Regions from separate parts of the Kitasatospora sp. NPDC001175 genome, predicted to be linked through region 2. Evidence: predicted binding sites of a transcription regulator. Region 2 holds the regulator's gene; the other holds the start of a gene.
What was found. Region 2 encodes HrcA, which represses chaperone genes, less so after heat shock. Its sites were predicted from a motif close to TTNGCACTCNGNNNNNCNGAGTGCNAA; they were not measured.

Region 1: ACWDAK_RS28160 (FmdB family zinc ribbon protein) is a predicted target of HrcA. The motif match lies at 6,102-6,128, and genes of this name have one in related genera.

Annotation. Positions count from the first base shown of each region.
Region 1 is NZ_JBSFJU010000048.1:5,528-12,992, forward strand. Features, by position in the region: gene ACWDAK_RS28130 (metallophosphoesterase family protein) at 1-386, shown strand, start outside; gene murJ (murein biosynthesis integral membrane protein MurJ) at 452-2,422, opposite strand; gene ACWDAK_RS28140 (phosphatase PAP2 family protein) at 2,812-3,618, opposite strand; gene ACWDAK_RS28145 (sigma-70 family RNA polymerase sigma factor) at 3,995-4,966, shown strand; gene ACWDAK_RS28150 (hypothetical protein) at 5,082-5,261, shown strand; gene ACWDAK_RS28155 (hypothetical protein) at 5,299-5,622, opposite strand; gene ACWDAK_RS28160 (FmdB family zinc ribbon protein) at 5,800-6,090, opposite strand; gene ACWDAK_RS28165 (MFS transporter) at 6,229-7,465, opposite strand, start outside.
Region 2 is NZ_JBSFJU010000005.1:116,995-124,459, forward strand. Features, by position in the region: gene ACWDAK_RS05860 (C2 family cysteine protease) at 1-172, shown strand, start outside; gene pspAB (PspA-associated protein PspAB) at 177-755, opposite strand; gene htpX (zinc metalloprotease HtpX) at 782-1,705, opposite strand; gene hrcA (heat-inducible transcriptional repressor HrcA) at 1,994-3,007, shown strand; gene dnaJ (molecular chaperone DnaJ) at 3,079-4,221, shown strand; gene ACWDAK_RS05885 (16S rRNA (uracil(1498)-N(3))-methyltransferase) at 4,355-5,104, shown strand; gene ACWDAK_RS05890 (S41 family peptidase) at 5,374-7,465, shown strand, end outside.

The DNA of each region.
Region 1 (7,465 bases), on a different contig from region 2:
ACGAGTTCATGCTGCACCCGGAGCCCTACCCGGACGCCGCCGCCTGGTGCGAGGCGCGTCTGTCCTGGACGGGTCAGCGGCTCGCCGCCGTCGACCCAGGGCTGCCGACCGTGCTGGTCAACCACTTCCCGCTGGTCCGCGAGGACACCGCGGTCCTGCGCTATCCGCAGTTCGCCCAGTGGTGCGGCACCGAGCGGACAGCCGACTGGCACCGCCGGTTCCGGGCCGCCGCGGTGGTCTACGGCCACCTCCACATCCCCCGGACGACGGTCTACGACGGCGTCCGCTTCGAGGAGGTCTCGATCGGCTACCCGAGGGAGTACCGCCGCTGGGGCTTCCCCCGCGGGCTGCTGCGCGAGGTGCTGCCCGGGGCGGAGAGCGTCTGACCGCTACGGCCGGAGGAGACCGGCACCGTCCGAGGAGACCGCCCCGCCCGGCGGGCGGGTGCGGGCTACCGCCGGTGCTTGCCGCTGTTGGCGGGCGTCGGCTCCGGGTACGGGATCCGGAGCTTGCGGGCCAGCGGGGCCACGGCGCCCGCGGCACCGAGCGGCTTGGCGAGCACCAGGACGGAGAGCAGCACCGCCGGTGCGCCGGCGCCCAGTGCCGCGAAGTTGCCCACGATGCCGTGGCCGAGCGCACCGCCCACCTGACCGGCGATCCAGTGCGCCGCCAGGGCGCCGGGGGCGCAGGCGAGTGCCAGGCCCAGGTGCAGGGTGGTCACCCGGACACCGTCCAGGCCGCTGCGGATCCGGCCGCGCCGCCCGCCGCCGATCTCGAGCGTGGCGTCGGCGGATACGACGGCCGCCGCCTCCCGGCGGAGCCGCTTGCCCAGCGCCCGACCGGTGATGATCACGCCGAGCGTGGTGGCCAGCGTCTGGGCGAAAGCCATCCCGATGATGATCCAGCGCACCGGCAGGGTGTAGTACGCGACGGCAGAGAAGGCGACGTTGCTACCCGCGATCGCCGTGGTCAGCCAGAACGGGGTCCGGGCGTCGCTCATCGCGTAGAACCCGCGTGCCAGTGCGTACTGGGCGCAGAAGGCCGGCAGGCCGATCGCGAAGGCGATCAGGACCTGGGCCATGACATCGACGTCCGCGGGCCGGACCTGGCTGCCGTGCCCGTAGGCGAGGCCGATGATCGGGTTGGCCATCGAGAGGAAGACCGCCATGGCCGGGACGATCATCCCGGCCGAGCTGCGCAGCGTCTGGGCCAGCTCCCGGCCGACGTCCTCGAACCGGCCCGAGCTCACCGCACGGGACATGATCGGCAGGATCGCCGTCACCATCGAGACCGTGATGATGCCCTGGGGGACGACGAAGAGCAGGTACGCGTTGTTGTACGGGGTGTAGCCCAGCCCCGCCTGCAGATGCAGGTTGTGGGCCTGCGTGCCGGCGCCGGTCGCCATGTTGGTGATCGCGTTGAAGGACAGCTGGGTCACCACGACCAGCATCAGCGCCCAGCCGGCGGCCCGCAGCGGGGTGGTGAGACCGGCGCCCTTCCAGTCGAAGCGCGGCCGGAAGCGGAATCCCGAGGCGCGCAGCGAGGGCAGCACGGAGAGCGCCTGCACCAGGATTCCGAACGCCGTGCCCGCGCCCAGCAGCATGGTGGCGCCGCTGGTCATCTGGTCGGCGGATTCCGCGTGCTTGCAGACCCCGATGTAGAGGCTGAAGACGCCGATCACCACGACGTTGTTCATCACCGGCGCCCAGGTCATCGCACCGAAGCGGTCACGCGCGTTGAGCACCTGGCTGAGCAGGCCGAAGACGCCGTAGAACAAGATGGCCGGGAGGCAGTACTGGGCCAGCGCGATGGTCAGATCCCGCTGGACGTGGTCCTTGGGGGTGTAGTTCGTGTAGGAGTCCACGATCTGCGGCGCGAACAGCCAGGCAACCAGGGTGATGGCGATCAGCGCCACACCGCAGGCCGTCAGCAGACGGTTGGTGTAGGCGACGCCGCGGTCCTTGTGGGTCTGCGCGGCCCGGACCAACTCGGGGACGAAGACCGAGTTGAGCACACCGCCGATCAGCATCATGTAGACGGTGGTCGGCAGCAGGGTCGCCACGCCGTAGCCGTCGGCGAGCTGCTGGGTGCCCAGCGCGGCGGCGATGACGCCGGCCCGCACGAAGCCCAGCGCGCGCGAGGTGAGCGAGCCCAGAGCCATGATCAGCCCGTTGCGGGCGGCGGAGGACTCCTTGCCCTCCGGCGCCTTCTCGGCCTCCGCCGGGGGCTGCTCCACCGGCTGGCGCGGCGGCGGCAGCTGGGTGCCCAGCTGCATGGTCGGATGTGAGCCGTGCTGCTGTTGGGACACGGGTGGCAGGTACTGCTCGGGCGACATGAACTGCTCGTCAGTGATCTGACGCAGCGGCATGGTGGGCGGGTCGCCGTACGAGCCGGAGGGCTCGCCCGTCGTGTGCATGGTCATCGGACCCCCGTCACTCGGTGCCTGGGCAGTGCGCGGTCACGGGGCTTCCGCAGACCGCTGTCCGGCGGTCCCTTGGTGTACGGAGCCGGTACTGCCTCGTACGACCGGCTCGGTCCGCGCCGTCGTGCTTGGTTCCCCCGGGCTGGGCGCGGGTGCACCCAGCCGGAGAAGTCTGCCTTAACTCGGTACCCGATGGGGAGCGGTGTGCCGCGTGCCCGAGATCTCCCAGTGGCACTGATTGGCCCGTATTCCGAACGAACCCGGCGGAAGTCGGTCCCTAATGACCGGATTTGCAGCGGTTTTTCCCGGCTCTGATGCGAGGGACTTCGGCGGGCGCGGCACTCTACCGATTCCTCCCCGAAGGTCACCCCAATGAGATGTGACCTTTCTCACTGACTGTCAGGAGTGGCGGCGGATCCACTTTCGCGACGGGTTCCGGCCCCCGCTCCGGAGGCCAGGACGCGCTGCACCCTCGGCCTGGTCCGCCAGTCGACCCGGCGCACGTCCCGGCTCAGTGCGCGGGGCCGCCACAGCTCGACCGCGACCGTCACCCCGCCGACCACCAGGCCCGCCGTCAGCCATCCGGCCAGGACGTCGCTGGGCCAGTGCACGCCGAGGGCGATCCTGGTCCAGCCGATGGTCAGGACGGCGAGTGCGGCGATGGTGCAGGCGACCGCCCGTCCGGCCCGGTTGGCGTGCGGCCAGACCAGGATCACCAGGGCGGCGGCGGTGATAGCCGAGGCCATCGCGTGCCCGGAGGGGAAGGCCGCACCCGTGGCGGACGAGACCGGGTCGACGAAGTGTGGCCGGGCGCGGCCGACCAGCGCCTTGCCACCCCAGTTGGCCAGCCAGCCGAGCAGGATCTGGGCCGCCGCCCAGCCGGCCAGGATCCGCGCGCCGATCGCCCAGAGCCAGACCGCCGTCACGCCCAGCAGGGCACGGGTGACGGTCGGGCCGCCGAGGTCGGAGACCATCTGCATGGATGCCGTCCAGGCGGTGTGGTCGCGGGCGTAGTCGTGTAGCGAATCCACCCAGTCGCGATCCAGCCGGGCCAGCGGGCCCCAGTGGCTCTCCGCCAGGGCCAGGAGCAACCCCAGGAGGGCGGCGCAGCCGAGAGTCAGCGCTGCGGACTCGATCAATCGGCCACGGCGGTGCCGTGCGGTGGCGGCGGTGGCGCCGTCGATGGACAGGTGCATGGCTGACACCTTCCCAGGGGTCGAGATGGCCCCGCACCGTACCGATAGCAATTTTGCATCTTTTGTGAGGAGAAGCTGCGGATGTCGGATCTCGTTCGTTGATCCGGTGGACGGGGTGATTGCCGACACTGTCCGCACCTGCTCGATCGCATAATGTGCGCGATCATGGGCCAAATTGCGCAGGATACTGCATCGCGCGAAGAATCTGGGCTAGTTGGGAATGTTGTCCGAAATCTGTGCGTTGGATCGTTACGTGTGAGCCTTCAGGGGCCCGCATCTCTTTGCCTTCATCTCTCTGCCTCCTCTCTTCGGCCCTAGCTCGCCCCGTCGGGGGTGAAGACCAAGGCAGACCGGCACCAGCAGCAAGGGAGCAAGCATGGCCACTCGTGCCGTCGTTCGCGGCAGTGCCGACCACCCTCGTTCGGCTCGCCCGAACAACCTTGAGGCCGACCGCGACCTTGTCGGCATGTACCTCGACGAGATCGCCCGGACGCCACTGCTCGATGCCGCCGAGGAGGTCGAGCTCTCGCTGCGCATCGAGGCGGGTGTCTACGCCCAGCACCTGCTGGACGAGGACGCCATTCCCGAGAGCACCACGCGCAAGGAGCTGGAGGCGATAGCCGACGACGCCGAGCGCGCGAAGGACGTCTTCATCCGCTCGAACCTCCGCCTGGTGGTCGCGGTCGCCCGGCGGTACCCCCGCAGCGGCCTGCCCCTGCTCGACCTGATCCAGGAGGGCAACGCCGGCCTGGTCCGAGCGGTCGAGAAGTTCGACTACGCGAAGGGGTTCAAGTTCTCCACCTACGCGACCTGGTGGATCCGCCAGGCGATCACCCGCTCGATCGCCGACCAGTCGCGCACCATCCGGCTGCCCGTGCATCTGGTCGAGGAGCTCGGCCGGATCCGCCGGGTGCAGCGTGAAAAGGCCAAGGAGCTGGGCCGTGAGCCCGAGCCCGCCGAGATCGCGGCCGAACTCGACACCACCGAGGACCGGATCAAGGACGTGCTCGACTGGGCCCGTGACCCGGTCAGCCTCAACATGTCCGTGGACGACGAGGGCGAGACCCAGTTCGGTGACCTGGTCGAGGACACCGGCGCGGTCTCCCCGGAGGACGCCGTGATGGTCATGCTCCGCCGCGAGGAGCTGGACGACCTGATCGGCCGGCTCGACGACCGGACGGCCTCCATCATCCGCTCCCGGTACGGAATGGAGGACGGCCGCGAGCGCACGCTGACGGAGGTGGGCAAGCAGCACGGACTCACCCGGGAGCGAATCCGCCAGATCGAGAAGCACGCGCTCGCCGAGCTGAAGAAGATCGCCGACCACGCGGGCTTCGAGGCAGCCTGACACCCGGTTCTCCCGGGGCCCCGGTCCGGTGCCGGCCGGACCGGGGCCCCGCTGTCCGAAGCCGCTGCTGCCGTGCCGCCTACGCTGGATGCAGTTGACAAGGATCGGAGCAGAGATGGCCGAGCAGGAAGAACCGACCCGGCCGAAGGCGAAGCTGGTCTTCGGCGACCCGCTGGACCGCCAGACGGGGGACGATACCGACCGGGGCTGGGGCGAGCGCCCGGAGTCGGGGGAGAGCGGCGGGCGCGGCCTGGACTGGTATCTGAGCCAGCGGCCGCCGCACCACGGTGACTGACCGCTGACCGAGGCCCCGCGCCGGGGCTGCGCGGATCTCAGCCGTCGGGCGGCGCCGTTCCGGTGCAGCGCGGGGTGGCGGTCGGCCCGGCCGCTGCCGAGGCCGTCGAAGGGGCGGCGGGCGGCGGTGGGCCGGGCCGCAGCGGACCGGCGGTGATCGCGGTGGCGGCGGCCAGCAGCCCCGTCGCCAGCAGCCCGGGCCGGTGCCGGACGGCCTGCTGGAGCCGGTGTCGCCCCCCGCCCCCGCGCCGGATCGGTGGGAAGGGCGGAACGGTGCGCCGTGGTGGTACGGCCGAGGGTGCCGTGGCGGTCGTGGTGGCGGTCGGGTGGCAGTGCGGCTGGTTCGCCAGGTACGTCGTCATGCGCATCAGGGTGAGCGCACCGCACCTGCCGCGGAATGCCCCCTCGAATTCCTGTGGAAAACCCGGCCTTGTGGACAACTTCGTTCACCCGCAAGGCTGGTGCGGTCATACGAAAGGCCCGGGTTCGGAACCGAACCCGGGCCTTTCGTGCGGATGCCGCGGACGGCGGTGCCGGCGTCAGCTCGCGGTGCTGGTGCTCGCCGCCGGAGCCGGGGAGGCGGCCGGAGCCGACGAGGCGGACGACGAGGACGAGGCGGACGACGACGAGGAGCTCACCGAGCTGCTCGAGGAGGACCGGCTGTCGGTGCGGTAGAAGCCCGAGCCCTTGAAGACCACGCCGACGGCGGAGAAGACCTTGCGGAGCTTCCCCTGGCAGTCGGGGCACGTGGTCAGCGCCTCGTCGGTGAACTTCTGCACCGCCTCCAGGCCGTTGCCGCACTCGGTGCACTGGTACTGGTACGTGGGCACTTGTCTTCCTCCTGGCACTCTCGCCTGATGAGTGCTAACGACGGTCAATGATGCGGCATTCCGCTGGATCAGTCCAGCGACATCGGGTGTGAGATATCGCTGCCCCGGCCCGGTTCGGGCCGGGGCAGCGGACGCGTCTCAGCCCTTGGAAGCGCCGGCCAGTTGCACCTTGGCCCCGCCCTGCGCCGCGATGCGGCCGGGCCCGGCGGGAGTGTCCAGCAGCCGCCGCAGCGACACCAGTGCGACCAGGCCGATCCCGGCCCCGACGACCGGTACCACGAAGCCCGCCCTGGCACCGTGCGAGTCCACCAGTAGTCCGGCCACGATCGAACCCGCGGCCAGGCCGAGGCCGATCGCACCGGTCAGCCAGGTGAACGCCTCGGTCTTCGCGCCGGCCGAGACCAGCGTCTCAACCAGGGTGTAGCCGCTGATCAGGGTCGGTGCGATGGCCAGACCGCAGCACAGGCCGGCGATCGCCAGCGCGGTCAGGTTGGGCATCGCCCAGAGCGTCGAGCAGCCCAGGACCAGCAGCGTGTAGCTGCCGAGCATCCGCTGCCTGACCGAGCGGCGCCAGGCGATCATGCCGTACAGCACGCCGGCCAGCATGCTGCCGCCCGCGAAGATGCCGTACACCACGCCGTTGAGGCCGGGCTGGCCCTCGGCCCTGGCGAAGGCCGCCACCGTGACGGTCATGGCGCCGAAGACGGAGCCCACGCCCAGGAAGGAGCCCGCCAGTAGCCGGACACCGGGCGATGAGAGCGCCGAGGCCTGCTCGGCGCCGGGTACGGACGGGTGCGGAGCGGGCGCGGTGCCGCGCTGCGCGGCGAAGGCCAGGCCGCCGATCACGGTCAGCGCGGCCTCGGTGATCAGCGACACCGAGGGCGAGACCAGGGTGGCGATGCCGGTGGCCAGCACCGGTCCGATCGCGAAGGTGAACTCGTCGGTCACGGACTCGAAGGCGAACGCGGTGTTCAGCGTCTTGGGCGAGTCGGAGAGTCTGGTCACCCAGCGGGCCCGGACCATCGCGCCGATCTGCGGCACGCTGGCACCGGCCACGCCCGCGGACACGAAGAGCGTCCAGGTCGGGGCGTGGCCCAGGGCCAGCGCGAGCAGCGCGCCCACCGAGACCGCGTGCACCGCGACGGTGGGCAGCAGCACGGCGGCCTGGCCGTACCGGTCGGAGAGCCGGCCGGTCTGGGGGCCGATCAGCGCCTGGGTCGCGGCGGCGAAGGCCACCACCAGGCCGGCCGTGCCGTACGAGCCGTAGGCGCTCTGGATGAGCAGGACGATGCCCGCGCTGAGCATCGCGTAGGGGAGTCGGGCCGCGAAGGCGGGGACCAGGAAGGTCCAGGCTCCGGGGGTGCGGAGCAGGGTG
Region 2 (7,465 bases):
GCTCGCCACCAGCCACGCCTACTTCGTCAAGGACGTGGACGTCCCCGGCGGCCGGATCTGCCTCGGCAACCCCTGGGGTGACGGGGCCTCCCGCCAGATGTGGGAGGCCTGGCTCAGCTACCAGGACATCCAGTACTACCTCGCCCACGCGGAGGCCGCGTTCACCTGGTAGCCGCTCAGAGACCGGGTGCGCCCCAGACCGGGAACCAGCGGGAGAGGTCGGGCTCGATCCGCAGGTCGTCGGCGAGCAGCGCCTTCACCTGGATCTCCAGCGGGTTGTCGCGCTTCTCGCCGGGGAGCGGGGCGAAGGGGTAGAAGGTGCCGCGCTTGTAGAGGTAGACCAGGCCCAACGGCCGGCCCGCGTCGTCCTGGAAGGCCACGATCGAGCAGAGCAACTGGGGGCCGAAGCCGTTCGCCTCCAGCTCGCTGTTGACCGCGTGCAGGTCGTTGACCAGCTCGGGCAGCTGCCCGGGGGAGTGCCGGGCGAGCAGCCAGGAGTAGCCGTAGGAGTCCCGGCTGGCCTCGACCGGAGTGCCGCCGCGCTCGGTGTCGGCGTCCAGCAGCGCCCGGACCTGGCGCTGCACCTCGCCGAACACACCGCCCTCCACGGCGGCGAAGCAGACCGAGCCGAGGCCGGTCGGCCGGAAGGAGGCCGCGGCCTCCAGGGTGAGGGCCGCCGAGGGCACGGCGAACAGTTGGTCGAGATCGGGCTTGACCGGCTTGGTGCGGCCGAAGAGGGCGTCCAGGAATCCCACGGTGGTCCCCTTGTGCGAGGTGGCGGTCAGTGGCCGAGCTGGGCGGAGATCCTGGCGAGTTGGGCGAGCCGCTGCTCCAGCGTCGGGTGGGTGGACATCAGCTGGCTCGCGGTCTCCCGGGCGCTGAGCGCGGGCGCGAAGTAGAAGGCGTTGTAGGGCTGCGCCTGGCGCAGGTCCTTGCTGGGGATGGCCGCGATCTGGCCGGTCACCTTGGTGAGTGCCGAGGCCAGCGCGCTCGGCCGGCCGGTGAGCTGGGCGGCGGCCCGGTCGGCGGCCAGCTCGCGGTAGCGCGAGAGCAGCCGGGTGAGCAGGAAGCTGATCGCGTACACCAGCATGCTGACCAGCGGGATGACCAGCATGGCGATGGCCGCGTTGCTGTCGTTGTTGTTCCGGTTGCCGCCGCCGAGGAAGCCGCCGTACAGCGCGATCCGGGTCATCATCCCGGCCAGCACGCCGAGGAAACCGGCGATCGTCATCACCGCGACGTCCCGGTGCGCGACGTGCGAGAGCTCGTGGGCGAGAACGCCCTCCAGCTCCTCCGGCTCCAGTCGGCGCAGCAGGCCGGTGGTCACGCAGACCACCGCGTTCTGCGGGTTGCGGCCGGTGGCGAAGGCGTTGGGCATGTCGTTGTCGGCGACCGCCACCCTGGGTTTGGGCATGTCGGCCATGGCGCAGAGCCGGTCGATGGTGCCGTGCAGCTGCGGGTGCTGCTCGGGGCTCACCGGCCGGGCACCCATCGCCCGCTCGGTGATCTTGTCGCTGAACCAGAACTGGGCCACGAAGAGTCCGCCGGAGATCAGCACGATCAGCGGCCACGCCCCGCGCAGCAGGACGATCAGTACGCCCGTGAAGCCCACGTACAGCAGGCCGATGAGGAACATGGTGATGACCATCCGCCCGGTCAGACCACGATCGGGTGCGAAGCGGGAGTGCTGGGATGAAGCCGACATCTCTGCTCCTTCGTTACATCGCTCGCCTTCGATGCTGCCACTCCGGGCGCCCCGGGGCACCGACTTCGTACCCCGGATCCGACAAGGATCACCGGGGCGGCCCGTTCCTGCCGTCGGACCCGGGCCGTACACTGGCAAGTACGGTTCTGGCACTCTGCCTTCCAGAGTGCCAAGAGGCCGGTCGGCCAAGGGATTCAACGGACGAAGACGGAGGTGCGTGCCGTGTACAGCGAGCGCAGTGCTGACGAGCGCAAGCCGGACGCGCGCCGGCTGGAGTCCCGTCGTCCGCTGGACGAGCGCAAGCTGGCGGTACTGCGCGCGATCGTCCAGGACTACGTGGGCACCGAGGAGCCGGTCGGCTCCAAGGCCCTGGTCGAGCGGCACAGTCTCGGGGTCTCACCGGCCACCGTGCGCAACGACATGGCGGCGCTGGAGGAGGACGGTTACATCCACCAGCCGCACACCAGTGCCGGGCGGATCCCGACCGACAAGGGCTACCGCCTGTTCGTCGACAGGCTGGCCGAGGTCAAGCCGATGAGTGCGCCGGAGCGTCGGGCGATCCGCCACTTCCTGGACGGCGCGGTCGACCTGGACGACGTGGTGGCCCGCACGGTCCGCCTGCTGGCGCAGCTGACCAGGCAGGTCGCGGTGGTCCAGTACCCCTCGCTCAGCCGGTCCACGGTGCGGCACATCGAGCTGGTGGCGCTGGCTCCGGCGAAGGTGATGCTGGTGCTGATCACCAACACCGGCCGGGTCGAGCAGCGGCTGGTGGACTGCCCCGGCGCGGTCGGCGAGAACGTGCTGGCCGATCTGCGGTCCAGACTCAACGCCGGCGCGGTCGGCCGCCCGCTGCCCGAGGTGCCCGGCGCGCTGGAGGAACTCCCGGCGGCCTTCGAGCCGTCGGACCGGCCGACGGTCAGTGTGGTGCTCGCCACGTTGTTCGAGACGCTGGCCGAGCAGAACGAGGAGCGGATCATGCTGGCCGGTACGGCCAATCTGACCCGCTTCGGACATGACTTCCCGCTCACCATCCAGCCGGTGCTGGAGGCACTGGAAGAACAGGTGGTCCTGCTCCGCCTGTTGGGTGAGACGGCGGACGCCGGGATGACGGTCCGGATCGGTCACGAGAACGAGTACGAGGGGCTCAATTCCACCTCGATCGTCTCGGTCGGTTACGGTTCCGGCGACCAGAGTGTGGCAAAACTCGGGGTGATCGGTCCGACCCGGATGGACTATCCGGGCACAATGGGGGCGGTGCGAGCGGTGGCCCGGTACGTGGGTCAGATCCTGGCCGAGTCGTAGCACAGGCCGCTGGTTGAACCGGCGGCGACCAGTCGCAAGCACTTCTACAGGCGGAACAAGCGGAGCATTTGGTGGCCACGGACTACTACGCGGTACTCGGCGTCCGACGGGATGCGGGGCAGGACGAGATCAAGAAGGCGTTCCGGCGCCTGGCACGCGAACTGCACCCGGACGTCAACCCGGACCCGAAGACGCAGGAGCGGTTCAAGGAGATCAACGCCGCTTACGAGGTGCTCTCCGACCCGCAGAAGCGGCAGGTGTACGACCTCGGCGGAGACCCGCTGTCGCCCAACGGCGGCGGTGGCGCGGGCGGCTTCGGCGCCGGCGCGGCGGGCTTCGGCTTCTCCGACATCATGGACGCCTTCTTCGGCGCCGCCTCCGGCCAGCGCGGCCCGCGCTCGCGGACCCGGCGCGGTCAGGACGCGATGATCCGTCTGGAGATCACCCTGGAGGAGGCCGCCTTCGGCACCACCAAGGAACTCCAGGTCGACACCGCCGTGACCTGCACCACCTGTTCCGGCGAGGGTGCCGCACCCGGCACCTCCGCGCAGACCTGCGACATGTGCCGCGGCAAGGGCGAGGTCTCCCAGGTCACCCGGTCCTTCCTGGGTCAGGTCATGACCTCCCGTCCCTGCCCGCAGTGCCAGGGCTTCGGCACCGTCGTGCCGACCCCGTGCCCCGAGTGCGCCGGCGACGGCCGGGTGCGCGCCCGCCGTACCCTCACCGTCAAGATCCCGGCAGGTGTGGACAACGGCACCCGGATCCAGCTGGCCGGCGAGGGCGAGGTCGGCCCCGGCGGCGGCCCGGCCGGCGACCTCTACGTCGAGATCGCCGAGACCAGCCACGCGGTCTTCCAGCGGCGCGGCGACGACCTGCACTGCACCGTCACCATCCCGATGACGGCCGCGGCGCTCGGCACCCAGGTGCCGCTGCAGACCCTGGACGGCCTGGAGGAGGTGGACATCCGCCCCGGCACCCAGTCCGGCCAGTCGATCCCGCTGCACGGCCGCGGTGTGACGCATCTGCGCGGCGGCGGCCGAGGCGACCTGATAGTGCACGTCGAGGTGCAGACGCCCGGCAAGCTCGACGCCGAGCAGGAGGAGCTGCTGCGGCGGCTCGCGGCGCTGCGCGGCGAGGAGCGTCCGTCCGGGCAGTTCGCGCCGGGCCAGCAGGGGCTGTTCTCGCGGCTGAAGGACGCCTTCAACGGACGCTGAGGCTCCGGGCCCTGGTCCGGTGAAGCCTTTCGAGCCGCTTTTGAGCCGCTGAGCTTCCGGGCGCCCGGTGACTCCCCGAGGGTCGCCGGGCGTCGCTGTGTCGCTACTCGATGAGATTGTTTGGGGAAATGCCATGACCGCGCCCGTGTTCGTCGTCGAGACCGACCGGCTGGCCACGGCCGCGCCCGGAGCGGTGATCCGGGTGGACGGGCCCGAGGGGCGGCACGCCGTCGCCGTGAAGCGGCTGGAGGCCCGGGAGGCGGTGACCCTCGCGGACGGGCTCGGGCTCGGCGTGGACGGCACGGTCGCCGCGGTACACGGCAAGGACGTGCTGGAGGTCACCGTCGAGGCGGTGCGGCGGGAGGCCGAGCCGGCGCCCAGGATCGTGGTCGTGCAGGCGCTGCCCAAGGGCGACCGGGGTGAACTCGCCGTCGAGACCATGACCGAGGTCGGCGTGGACGTGGTCGTCCCGTGGGCCGCCGCCCGCTGCATCACCCAGTGGAAGGGCGACCGGGGGGCCAAGGCCCTCGCCAAGTGGCGGGCCACCGCGCGGGAGGCCGGGAAGCAGTCACGGCGGCTGCGGTTCCCCGAGGTGCGCGAGCTGGTGACGACGCGTCAACTCGCGCCGTTGCTCGCCCAGGCGGCCTTCGCGGCGGTGCTGCACGAGGAGGGTGCCGAGCCGCTGGCCAGCACGGAACTTCCGGCGAGCGGGGACATCGTGCTGGTCGTCGGGCCCGAGGGCGGGGTGTCGCCGGACGAGCTGGCCGCCTTCGCGCAGGCGGGGGCGAAGCCGTACCGGCTGGGCCCCTCGGTGCTGCGGACGTCCACCGCGGGCGTGGCGGCGGGGGCGCTCCTGCTCGGGCGTACCGGCCGCTGGGGCTGAGGCTCGGCCAGGGGCGTCGCGTGGACCGGCGGACGGCCGCCGCCGGTCGGGACTCGGGGTGGCCCGGTCGGGCGTTCGGCTTCACGCCGTTCACCGCGCTGACGGGCCACCGTCCGCCCCGCGAGCCAGGGCGCGGCTGAACTGCCTTGCGGTGCGTGCGCTCCCCCGCGCCCGTGGCGGTGCACCACCCGCGCCCCATGGACAACTCCCCGGCCGCCTTTGGGAGAAACCCGTCACGCGAGGTCAAGGGCGTGCGTAGGGTGGCGCCCGTGACCGATGTTCAGCACACCTCAGCCGGCGCCTATCTGCGCCATCCGCACCTGCACGGGGACCTCGTGACCTTCGTGGCCGAGGACGACATCTGGCTCGCGCCGATCGGCGGTGGTCGGGCCTGGCGGCTGACGGCCGATCAGGCACCCGTCAGCCACCCCAGGTTCTCGCCGGACGGGCGGCACATCGCCTGGACCTCGACCCGGGACGGTGCGCCCGAGATCCATGTCGCACCCGCCGCGGGCGGCCCCGCCCGCCGGCTGACCTACTGGGGCAGCGCCCAGACGATGCTGTGCGGCTGGACCGAGGACGGCCGACCGGTCGCGATCACCAGCGCGGGCCAGGCGACCTTGCGCCGCACCTGGGCGTTCGCGATCCCGCTGGACGGTGGCGAGCCCGTCCGGCTGCCGTACGGGCCGATCGGCGGGTTGGCCTTCGAACCCGGCGGCGGGCGGACGCTGCTCGCCAGCCCGACCAACCGCGAACCCGCCTGGTGGAAGCGCTACCGGGGCGGCCGGACGGGCAAGTTGTGGATCGGCGACCGGGAGTTCGTCCGGGTGCACGAGGACCTGGACGGCAACATCCACTCCCCGCTCTGGGCGGGCGGCCGGATCGCCTTCCTGTCCGACCACGAGGGCGTCGCGCAGCTGTACTCCAGCCTGCCGGACGGCAGCGGCCTGCGCCGGCACAGCGACGGCGAGTTCTACGCCCGCAACGCCGCCACCGACGGGACCAGGATCGTCTGGCACAGTGCCGGTGACGTGTGGCTCCTGGACGACCTGGGCGGCGCCGAGCCGCGTCGGCTGGAGATCGCACTGGCCGGTCCGCGCGCCGGCCGCACTCCGCATCCGACCCCGGCCGTCGGGCAGTTGGAGACCGTCGCCCCGGACCGCACCGGCCGGGCCAGCGCAGTGGTGGTGCGCGGCAGCGTGCACTGGCTGACGCACCGCCAGGGACCGTCCCGGGTGCTGGCCGAGACGCCGGGGGTGCGGGCCAGGCTGGTCCGGGTGGTACCCGTTGCGGACGGCACGCAGGGCGCGCTCTGGGTGACGGACGCCGAGGGCGACGACGCGCTGGAGCTCGCTCCCGCCGTGCTGGGCACCGAGCGCCGCCGGCTGGCCCCGGGGCAACTCGGCCGGGTCCGCGATCTGGCCGTCTCGCCGGACGGCCGGCAGGCCGCCGTCGCCTCGCACGACGGCCGGCTGCTGCTGGTCGCCCTGGCCGACGGCGGCGTGCACCAGCTGGTCCGCAGCGCTCAGGGCGAGGTCTGCGACCTGGCCTTCTCCCCGGACTCGCGCTGGCTGACCTGGTCCCAGCCGGTCCAGGACGACGGCTCGCTGCGGCAGATCATGCTGGCCGACCTGACGGACCGCACGGTCAGCGAGGCCACCCAGCCCCGCTTCATCGACTACTCGCCGGTCTTCACCCCGGACGGCAAGTACCTGGTCTTCCTCTCGGTGCGCAACTTCGACCCGGTCTACGACGCGCACATCTTCGACCTGTCCTTCCCGCACGGCACCCGTCCCTACCTGATCACGCTGGCCGCGGACACCCCGTCGCCGTTCGGCCCGCAGCGCGCCGGACGGCCGCTCGCCGGTGAGGAGGAGCCCAAGGAGGCAAAGAAGGACGGCACCGAGGAGGGCGCCGAATCCGCCCCGGTCACCCGGGTCGACCCGGAGGGCATCGCCGACCGGATCGTCCCGTTCCCGGTCGAGGGCGGCAGCTTCGGCAGTCTGCGGGCGGCCAAGGACGGCGTGCTGTGGACCAGGCAGCCGCTGCTCGGCAACCTCGGCGACAACGCCGCCTCGCCGGAGGACGACCAGCCGCGCGCGGCGCTGGAGCGCTTCGACTTCGCGAAGCTGCAGACCTCGCAGCTGGTCGCCGAGGTGGACGGCTTCGCGGTGAGCGGCGACGGCACCCGGGCCGCCGTGTTCGACCGGGGCGGTCTGCGGATCGTCCCGGCCGGCCACCGCGCCGGTGAGGACGAGGACCTGGATGTGGACCTCGACCGGGTCCGGGTCACCGTCGACCCGGCCGCCGAGTGGCGCCAGATGTTCGACGAGAACGGCCGGCTGATGCGCGACAACTTCT